One region of the Bradyrhizobium sp. AZCC 2262 genome, then DNA from elsewhere that is predicted to be linked to it. Evidence: riboswitches for the same ligand, from Rfam matches in the RefSeq annotation. Region 1 holds a riboswitch; each other region holds the start of a gene.
The links. Region 1 has a riboswitch for cobalamin ahead of V1283_RS35530 (TonB-dependent receptor). Riboswitches for the same ligand answer to the same signal wherever they lie in the genome.
Positions count from the first base shown of each region.

Region 2: linked by a shared signal. The riboswitch ahead of V1283_RS25545 (TonB-dependent receptor) and the one ahead of V1283_RS35530 (TonB-dependent receptor) in region 1 are both predicted to bind cobalamin.
Region 3: linked by a shared signal. The riboswitch ahead of V1283_RS25500 (DUF1636 domain-containing protein) and the one ahead of V1283_RS35530 (TonB-dependent receptor) in region 1 are both predicted to bind cobalamin.

Region 1 covers NZ_JAZHRT010000001.1:7,556,210-7,559,483, forward strand. Annotated here, with positions in the region: gene V1283_RS35525 (FecCD family ABC transporter permease) at 1-696, opposite strand, end outside; cobalamin riboswitch at 833-1,031, shown strand; gene V1283_RS35530 (TonB-dependent receptor) at 1,146-3,274, shown strand, end outside.
Region 2 covers NZ_JAZHRT010000001.1:5,421,374-5,424,647, forward strand. Annotated here, with positions in the region: gene bluB (5,6-dimethylbenzimidazole synthase) at 1-618, shown strand, start outside; cobalamin riboswitch at 933-1,128, shown strand; gene V1283_RS25545 (TonB-dependent receptor) at 1,237-3,274, shown strand, end outside.
Region 3 covers NZ_JAZHRT010000001.1:5,414,630-5,417,903, reverse strand. Annotated here, with positions in the region: gene V1283_RS25510 (cobyric acid synthase) at 1-734, opposite strand, end outside; gene cobO (cob(I)yrinic acid a,c-diamide adenosyltransferase) at 745-1,398, opposite strand; cobalamin riboswitch at 1,442-1,660, shown strand; gene V1283_RS25500 (DUF1636 domain-containing protein) at 1,755-2,129, shown strand; gene cobW (cobalamin biosynthesis protein CobW) at 2,126-3,175, shown strand; gene cobN (cobaltochelatase subunit CobN) at 3,175-3,274, shown strand, end outside.

The sequences.
Region 1 (3,274 bases):
CTCGCCGAGGCTCAGCGCGCGAAAGGCATGGCGCTGGCTGAACAGCATGATCGCGCCGGCAATGATGAACGGAAATGCCAGCATGACATGCTGAAAGCTGCGGTCTTCCAGCGAGCCCAGCAGCCAGAACGCGATCTCCAGCACCACGAACGGATTGCTGGAGAGGTTCATCACCAGCGCGGTCGCAGCGCCCGCAAAGCTCGAAATCGCAAGGCCCGACAGGATGAGGATCAGCAGCCCCGCATTGCGGCCGGCGATCGAAAGCAGCACGAAAACGGACGCGAACGCCGCGATGATCGCCGCGACCGGCAGCGCATAGGAGCGCACGTCGGCCAACCCCAGCGCGATCACCAGCACCGCGCCGAAAGCTGCCGATTGCGGCGCGCCGAACAGCGAGGGCGATGCCAGCGGATTGCGCAACAGGCCCTGCAGCGATGCGCCTGACAGCCCGAGAATGGCGCCGATCGCCAGCGCCAGCAGCGTCCGCGGCAGGCGGATTTCGCGTACGATCACCTGCGACACCTCGCTGCCGCCGCCGAACAGCGCTTCCGCCACCGCAAGCGGCGACAGCCGCACCGGCCCGATGCCGAGCGAAATCAGCACCAGCAGCACAACGAGGACGGCAAGCGCCGCGGTCGCGCCGATCCGCCGGCGCGCGGCATCCTCGTTGCTGATAGTTACGGCCTCAACGCTCATCGATCGTCCTAAAGCAGTTTTGCCCGCCCCGGTACAGGAGCTCAGGCAAGCGTGCCTCATGCGGCAAAAATAGCGCACTCGTCCAGTGAGGACCGCGAGCGCGCCCAAGGCGGATTGACTCGGACTTTGACGAACTTCTACCATAGTTCCCGACGGTTCCCGTTTTGGGGATCAAAAGGGAATGCGGTGCGGGGAAATCCCCCAATTCCGCGGCTGCCCCCGCAACTGTGAGCGGCGAATCCTTCGTCAAAGGCCACTGGGAATCTCGGTCCTGGGAAGGCGACGATGGGTAACGACCCGCGAGCCAGGAGACCTGCCGTCAGCCGTGGTCACACGCGAAGATGTCGGTCGGGGAGTACAGGCATTAGCTTCACCTGGGCTGTTCAAAGCACATGGTGAGACTTGGTTCGCTGTGACGTGCCACTGACGTCATACCGAGGCCTACAACCATGTCTTCCAACATCGAAACCGCGAAGCGGCGCTTCCGGCTTACCTCCAGCTTTCTCATACCCGTCGTATCGCTCGGCGTTTCCGGCGCGCTGGCGCAGCAGGCGCCATCAGAGCAATTGCCGCCGATCGAGGTAACCTCGCCCACCGACCCGAACCGGACCCGCGCCAAACCGACCTACGATGAGGCATCGACCTCGCGCCGCGTCGTGCCGGCGGCTTCGCCGTCGACCGGCACGCAACCCGCAGCCGGGACCGGCTCGAACGTCTCATCGCAAAGTGCTTCGCAAGGCGCTGGCGGAAGCGGCGTCCGGCAATTCTCCGGCATCGTCGGCGCATCGTCGACCGTAATCACGGCGGAGGAGATTTCGCATTCGCCGGCCCAAACGCTGCCCGAGATCATCGCGCAAGTGCCGGGCGTGCAGTTGACCAGCCTGTTTGGCGGCGTGAACGGCGCCAAGACGTCGGTCGATCTGCGCGGGTTTGGCGCGTTCGCCACCGCCAATACCCTCGTCCTCATCAACGGACGCCGGCTCAACGATGTCGACATGGCCCAGGTCGATCTCTCGACCATTCCGCGCGATTCGATCGAGCGCATCGAAATCACGCGCGGCAATAGTGGCGCGGTGCTTTACGGCGACAACGCGGTCGGCGGCGTCATCAATATCGTCCTGAAGAATGGCGTCGGCGGCCCACCCGTTGCCATGCGCGCCGAGGCCGGATACGGCTCCTTCAACCAGCGCATGGCCAATGTCTCCGCGGCGCTGAACTCGGGACCGTGGTCGACGTCGTTTTATGGCAACGGCATCAAATCCGATGGCTACCGGGTCAATAATGCGCTCGACCAACGCAACGGCGTGGGCAACATCAACTACACAACGCCGGACCTCACCGCGTTCCTGACCGTCACCGGCAGCGATCAGAAGCTTGGCTTCCCCGGCGGCAGGTTGGTCGACCCGTCGATCGGCCTGAACGAGTTGGTGACCAACCGCAGGGGCACCAGCACACCATTCGACTACGGGAACCAGCAGACGGCCAGCGTAACGACCGGCTTCACCAAGACCCTGATGAACGGGGTTGATCTCATTGTCGACGGCGGCTACCGGAAAAGGGACACGCAGAGCGGCTTCTTCGGCACGGTGCCGACCATCAGCTTAGCGTCGACCTATAACGATGCCGCCCTGCAGACCTGGTCAATCACGCCGCGCCTGAGCGTCAAGAACACAATCTTCGGGTTGCCCTCAACGATCCTGACCGGCGTCGACTATTACGATTCGACGTTCAACCAGCAACGCGGCGCCTTCAAGGGCGTGCCGCCGATCCATATCTACGACCTCACGCAGCAGTCGCTGGCCGGTTACTGGATGCATACGATCGGCCTGCTTCCGACGACCGACTTCTCCTATGGCGCGCGGGCGCAGAACACGCGCGTCTCGGCGCGGGATCGCTACGACCCCACCGCGCCGTTCGCGTTCGATGCACAGGCCACACCGCTGGACAGCAGCGAGACCAACTACGCGCTTCACATCGGTCTCGAGCATCGATTCACGAACACCTTCTCGGTGTTCGGTCGCGCCGCACAGGCGTTCCGCACCCCAGACGTGGATGAGCGCGTGCTGACGGGCCCGTCATTCGATCCCTTGACGGGCTTATCCTTGTCGCAGAATTTCCAGCTCAAGACCCAGACCTCGCACGACATCGAAGGCGGCTTCCGCGTCAAGACCAACCTGTTCCAGGTGCAGACCAGCGTCTACGCCATGGATCTTGAGAACGAGATCCATTTCAATCCCGTGCTGTTCTACAACGTCAATCTCGATCCCACGCGCCGCTACGGCTCCGAGACCAGCGCCGCGCTGCGCGTCAGCGACACCGTGACGCTCCGCGGTGGCATGGCCTATACGCGCGCTGTCTTCCGCGAGGGTGCGTTCGCGGGCAACGACGTGCCGCTGGTATCGCGCTATACGGGAAGCGGCGGCGTGACCTGGAACATCTGGCAGAACTATCTGGTGTTCGACGCGACCCTGCGCGCCTGGAGCGAGCGCTTCATGGACAACGACCAGGCGAACACCCAGCGGCGTATTCCGGCCGACGCTACCGTCGACCTGAAACTGAGTGGGGCTTACGAACACTT
Region 2 (3,274 bases), 2.1 Mb from region 1:
GATCAATTTCGTCACCAATTGCGCGAGCTCTTCATCTGGCGGCGCGACGTGCGGCGATTCCGAACCGATCCGCTTCCTGATGGCGCGCTTGAGCGGCTCATTGACATCGCCTGCCTGTCGCCATCGGTCGGGCTGAGCCAGCCCTGGCGGTTCGTCATCGTTCAGGACGCGGCAAGACGCAGCGCCGTGGTCGAAGACTACAAGGCCTGCAACGCAGATGCCTTGGCATCGTATTCAGGTGAGCGCGCGACGCAATATGCAACGCTCAAACTCTCTGGCCTAGTGGAGGCGCCGGGACATCTGGCTGTCTTTGCGGACAAGGCGAGTGACATCGGCCACGGCCTTGGACGTATGACGATGACGGAAACGATTGAGTATTCGGTCGTCGCAGCGATCTGCTCGATGTGGCTTGCCGCGCGTGCTGAGGGCTTCGGGCTCGGTTGGGTGTCGATTCTCAACCCGGCTCGCATCCACGCGATCCTCGATGTGCCGGAATCCTGGCGATTCATCGGATATTTCTGCATCGGGTACCCCCAGGCAGAGTTCGATCGACCTGAACTTGAGAGAGCTAACTGGGAATATCGACGGGCGCCGAAGGAATTTACGATTCGACGCTAGTCGCAGGAGCCTTGCATAGAGTCGTGTCAGCGAACATGGGCGGACGACCGCAATACCTGTCTCTCACCCATCAAGGGCGCTTGTGTATCATGACATCTGAATCGCCTCTCCATGGTCGCGGCGCTCGCGCGCGAATAGGTATCCGTGCGTGGTGAGGCAAAATTCGGGTGCGCTCGCAAGCGATAAGCACAAATAACTCCAGCCGAGTTTTGAGTCGGTCGCGTGGTGCATCACGACTTGAATGCGGTGGCGCTCCCGCGTTGGACAGAATGCCGCCCTCTGGGCGTTCGTGGTTGACAGCTCTTTCCAAATAAACTTAGGGTCACTACGATGGTTCTCCTTCGGGCGATCAAAAGGGAATACGGTGCGGGGATCTCCCCAACGCCGTGGCTGTCCCCGCAACTGTAAGTGGTGAGCCTTCGCCAAACGCCACTGGGCCAACAGGCCTGGGAAGGCGGCGACAGGCAACGACCCACGAGCCAGGAGACCTGCCGTCAGTCGTGGTCACACGCGAGCACATTGGGCGGGGTGTCCTGGTGGGTGTTGAGCCGTCGTCTCCTTGAGGCAGCGGCCAGACTGCGTTCGCGGTGACGTGCCACGTTATCGCGAGTAATGTTGATGACCTCCCGTACTATCCTCCCGCCGCGGCACCACCGCGCGTTTCTCAGTTCTATTGCATTCTCCTGCCTTCTTTTGCCCGCCGAAGGCTGGGCACAATCCGGAAAGCCGAGCCAGACGCTCGACCCCGTGGTGGTGCAGCCGTCGGCGACGCCGCCGCGCGCCCGCAGCACCAAACGCGGCACTGCGACGCACAACGCGCGTTCACGCCAGCAGCGCAACGTAGCAGCCAACACCGGCGCACCGGTCGCCACGCCGACCGGTCCTGTCTTCGCCGCGCCGACGCTCAACCTCACCGGCACGAGCACCGCCGGCAGCCGACTCGGCCTGACGCGGCTGCAGACGCCGGCCAGCGTGGAGGTGATCTCGGCGGAAACCATCGCCGAGCGCGGCCAGCAGAATATCCTCGACGCGGTGACGCAAAACGCCACCGGCTTCACGGCAAGCCCCGCACCGGGCAATGGCGGCGTCTCGTTCAATACCCGCGGCTTCACCGGCCTCGGGTCCGTGATGACGTTGTATGACGGCACCCAGCTTTATATCGGCGCCGGCACTGTGACCTTCCCGTTCGACACCTGGTCGACCGAGCGCATCGAGGTGCTGCGCGGCCCTGCGTCGGTGATGTACGGCGCGGGCGCGGTCGGCGGCGCCATCAACGTGGTTTCGAAACTACCGTTGTGGGTCCCTCGCAACCAGGCCGAGCTCTCGCTAGACAGCAACATGACGCGGCGAATTGCGGTGGACAGCGGCGGCCCGGTCAACAAGGACGTCGCTTATCGCATCACCGCCTCCGGCAATATGTCGGACGGCTGGGTCGATCGCGACAACACTTCAAATGTCGCACTTCATGCCGTGGTCCAGATCAGACAGAACGAAGACGTCACCTGGACTCTGTCTACAGATTACGGCGACCGCAACCCGTCGCGCTATTTCGGCACGCCGCTGATCAACGGCAGGCTCGATGAGTCGCTACGCTTCAAAAATTACAACGTCAGCGACAGCCACATCCGCTACCAGGACAGTTGGAATCAGGTGAAGACCGAATGGCAGGTCGCCGATGGCATCTCGATCCAGAACACGCTTTACTATCTGAACTCCAAGCGACACTGGAAGGACGTCGAAAGTTACGCCTATAACCCCGCCACCGGCCTGATCAATCGCAGCAGCGACATCGAGATCTTTCACGATCAGCAGCAGTTCGGCAACCGCATGGATGCGAAATTCCGCGGGCATATCTTTGGCATGGTCAATGAGTTCCTCGCAGGCTTCGACGTCAACAGCATCAATTTCACCCATACCAACAATTCGCCCTTTGGCGGCTCGTCGTCCGTCAACCCGTTCAACTTCGTTCCGGGCATATTCAACAGCCCGAACGCCACGGTTCCCGGCTTTGGCAGCGTGACCAACCAATACGCGCTATTCGCCGAGAACAGGCTGTCGGTCACCGAGCAACTCTCCCTGATTGCCGGCATCCGTCAGGATGGGCCGACAATCACACGCACCGACTATGTCATACCCGGCAACAGCTTCGAAAAATCGTTCTCCTCGACGACCTGGCGTGCGGGTGCGGTCTATACTCCTGTCAAGGACCTGGCTTTCTATGGCCAATATTCCACCTCAGTCGATCCGGTCGGAGGCCTCATCTCGCTGTCATCCGCAAACAAGAATTTCGACCTGGCTACCGGCAAGCAGATCGAGATCGGCGTCAAGCAATCGTTCTGGGGCGGCCGCGGCGAATGGACTCTGGCCGGCTATGAGATCGTGAAGAACAACCTGCTCGCACGCGATCCCAACATTCCATCGCTGACCGTTCAGGTCGGCCAGCAATCGTCGCGCGGTGTCGAGGCATCGGTCGGCCTCCTGCTCGATTACGGTTGGCGAATCGATGCCAACACCGCCTTCCTACGCGCGAAGTATGACGACTTCGTGCAGGCGGTCGGCAACGGAAGCGTGAATTATGCCGGCAACGTGCCTGTCAATGTGCCGCAGAACGTCTCCAACATCTGGGCGACCTGGGCCTTTGCACCGAACTGGTCGG
Region 3 (3,274 bases), 2.1 Mb from region 1:
CGCGCCTCGCCGAGCCCCAACGCATCCTCGGCCGGAAGCTCGGTCGCGCGCGTGAAGTAGGGCAGCACCCCAAAGCCGCGCCAGGATGTCCTGGCTTCGATCAGGCGGTAGCCGTCGTCAAACAGCGTGGGGTCGCCGCGGAACTTGTTGATGACGAACCCCTGGATCATCGCAGCATCTTCCGCGTCGATCACGGTCTTGATGCCGACGAGCTGCGCAATGACACCGCCGCGGTCGATGTCGCCGATCAGCACCACCGGGACGTCGGCTTTCCTAGCAAAGCCCATATTGGCGATGTCGGATTTGCGCAGATTGACCTCGGCCGGGCTGCCGGCGCCTTCGACGAGCACGAGATCGGCACGATCCTTCAGCCGCCCAAAACTCTCGAGCACCGCGCCCATGAGCGACGGCTTCAGGTTCGCATATTCGCGTGCCCGCGCAGTGGCGATGCGCTTGCCATGGACGATGATCTGCGCGCCGACATCAGTTTCAGGCTTCAGCAAGACGGGATTCATGTCGGTGTGCGGCTCGACGCCGGCAGCCAAGGCCTGCAAGGCCTGCGCGCGGCCGATCTCGCCACCGTCCACCGTCACCGCCGCATTGTTCGACATGTTCTGCGGCTTGAACGGGAGCACGCTCAGGCCACGGCGTCTCGCGGCGCGCGCGAGCCCTGCGACGATGAGCGATTTGCCCACGTCCGAGCCCGCTCCCTGGATCATCAACGCGCGCGCCATCGAATTGGCCTCAGAACTCGACGCCCGGCTGCGCCTTGATGCCGGATCGGAAGGGATGCTTCACCAGCGTCATCTCGGTGACGAGATCCGCGATCTCGATCAACTCGTCCTTTGCGTTGCGGCCGGTGAGAACGACATGCGTCATCGGCGGCTTCGAGGCTTTCAGAAATTCGACGACCTCGGCGATCTCTAGATAGTCGTAGCGGAGCGCGATGTTGATCTCGTCAAGCACGACCATGCGCAAGCCGGGATCCAGAATCAGTTGCTTCGCCTTCTCCCATCCCGCCTTTGCGGCGGCGACGTCGCGGGCGCGGTCCTGCGTTTCCCAGGTAAAGCCTTCGCCCATCGCATGAAACTGGCAGAGCTCGCCGAAGTGACCAGTGAGCAGGCGGCGCTCGCCGGTATCCCAGGCGCCCTTGATGAACTGCACGACCGCGCAGGGAAAGCCATGCGCAACACATCGCACGATCATTCCGAAGGCAGAGGATGATTTTCCCTTTCCCGCGCCTGTGTGGACGATGATCAGTCCCTTTTCGCCGCTCTTGGTCGCCATGATCTTGTCGCGGGCGACCTTTTTCTTCGCCATTTTCGTTGCATGGCGGGCGTCGACCGAGGCCTCGGAGGCGACGACGTCATCGTCCTCGGCTGCATCCTGTTCAGACATCATCTGCGGTGGTCCTTCGGCTTGACAAGTCGCGGGCTTAGGCAAATGGTGCGCCTGCGTTGGTTCCTGTCGTACGACAGGCGAAGAGGGAATGCGATAGGGCTCAAATCGAGAGGTTTGGGTTCGAAAAGCAGCCGCCCCCGCGACCGTGACCGGAGAGATGCCCAAAGCCACTGATCCCTGATGGGGTTGGGAAGGCGGGGATCGAAGGACAAAATCCTGCTCCGCAAGCCGGGAGACCTGCCAGCGCAACGTTAGAAACCGGCGGACGGGGTGTTCCGCGACGGGGAAGCGAGCCTTCCTTCGGATGGGTTCGCGCGCCTCATCGCCTCCCGCTGATTATCCTGGAAGGGGCGATGACTGTCATACTTCACGTCTGCATTACCTGCCGTGCCGGCCAGACGCTCAGCGAGGGCGAGACCGCGCCCGGCAAGCGCCTGCATGCCGCCATTCTCGACGCCGGCGTGCCCGAAGGTGTCAGCGTGGTTCCCGTCGAATGTCTGTCCGCGTGCAGCCAGGGCTGCTCGGTCGCGCTCAGCGCGCCGGGACGATGGTCCTATGTCTACGGCCGTCTGTCGGACGCCAATGCGCGCGATGTGATTGCCGGCGCATCTGCCTATGTGGCGGCGCCCGATGGCATCGTGCCGTGGCGCAGCCGCCCCGAAATTTTCCGCAAGCAATCGCTCGCTCGCATTCCGCCCATTGCCATCGTGCCGGAGGCCGCCGAATGAACTCCCTCACCAAGGTCCCTGTCACCGTCGTCACCGGCTTTCTCGGATCGGGCAAGACGACGCTGATCCGGCATCTGATCACCAACGCCAACGGCAAGAAGCTCGCGGTGCTCGTCAACGAGTTCGGCAGCGAAGGCGTCGATGGCGAGATCCTGAAATCCTGTGCCGATGCCAATTGTCCGGCGGAGAACATCGTTGAGCTCGCCAATGGCTGCATCTGCTGCACCGTGGCCGACGATTTCATTCCAGCCATGGAGCAATTGCTCGCGCGCAAGGTGAGGCCCGATCATATCCTGATCGAGACATCAGGGCTGGCTTTGCCAAAACCATTGCTCAAGGCGTTCGACTGGCCGGAGATCCGCTCGCGGATCACGGTTGACGGCGTAATCGCGCTGGCTGACGCGGAGGCCGTAGCTGCCGGTCGCTTCGCGCCGGATCCGGACGCCGTGGGAGCGCAGCGCGCGGCCGATGACAATCTCGATCACGAGACGCCGCTCTCGGAAGTGTTCGAGGACCAGATCGCCTGCGCCGACATCGTGCTGCTGACCAAAGCGGACCTTGCCGGCTCGGCCGGGCTCGAAGCGGCAAAGGCTGCGATCGAGGCCGAGATGCCGCGCCGTGTGCCGATGCTGCCGGTCGTCGATGGCGCCGTCGATGCGCGCGTGATCCTCGGCCTCGAAGCAGCCGCCGAGGACGATCTTGCCGCGCGTCCCTCGCATCATGACGGCGAGGACGAGCACGAGCACAATGATTTTGCCTCCGTTGTCGTCGATCTTCCGGAAGTGACGGACATCGATGCGCTGGTTGTTTCGATCCAGCGCCTGGCGCGCGAGCAGAATGTGTTGCGCGCCAAGGGCTATATCGCGATCGAAGGCAAGCCGATGCGGCTGCTGCTGCAATCGGTCGGCGAGCGCGTGCGGCATCAATTCGATCAGCCGTGGGGCACGCGAGCGAGGCAATCAAGACTGGTTGTGATCGGCGAACACGGCGACATCGATGAAGCAGCGATCAGAGCAGGACTTGGGATTGCGGGACTAGGCATCTGATGCACGTCGTTTTTCGCGAGAGCCGCGGCCTTGAGGAGACCGCGACGCCCAGAGACATCGGCCAGGACCCGGCCGATCTCGTGGTGCTCTCGTTCTCGG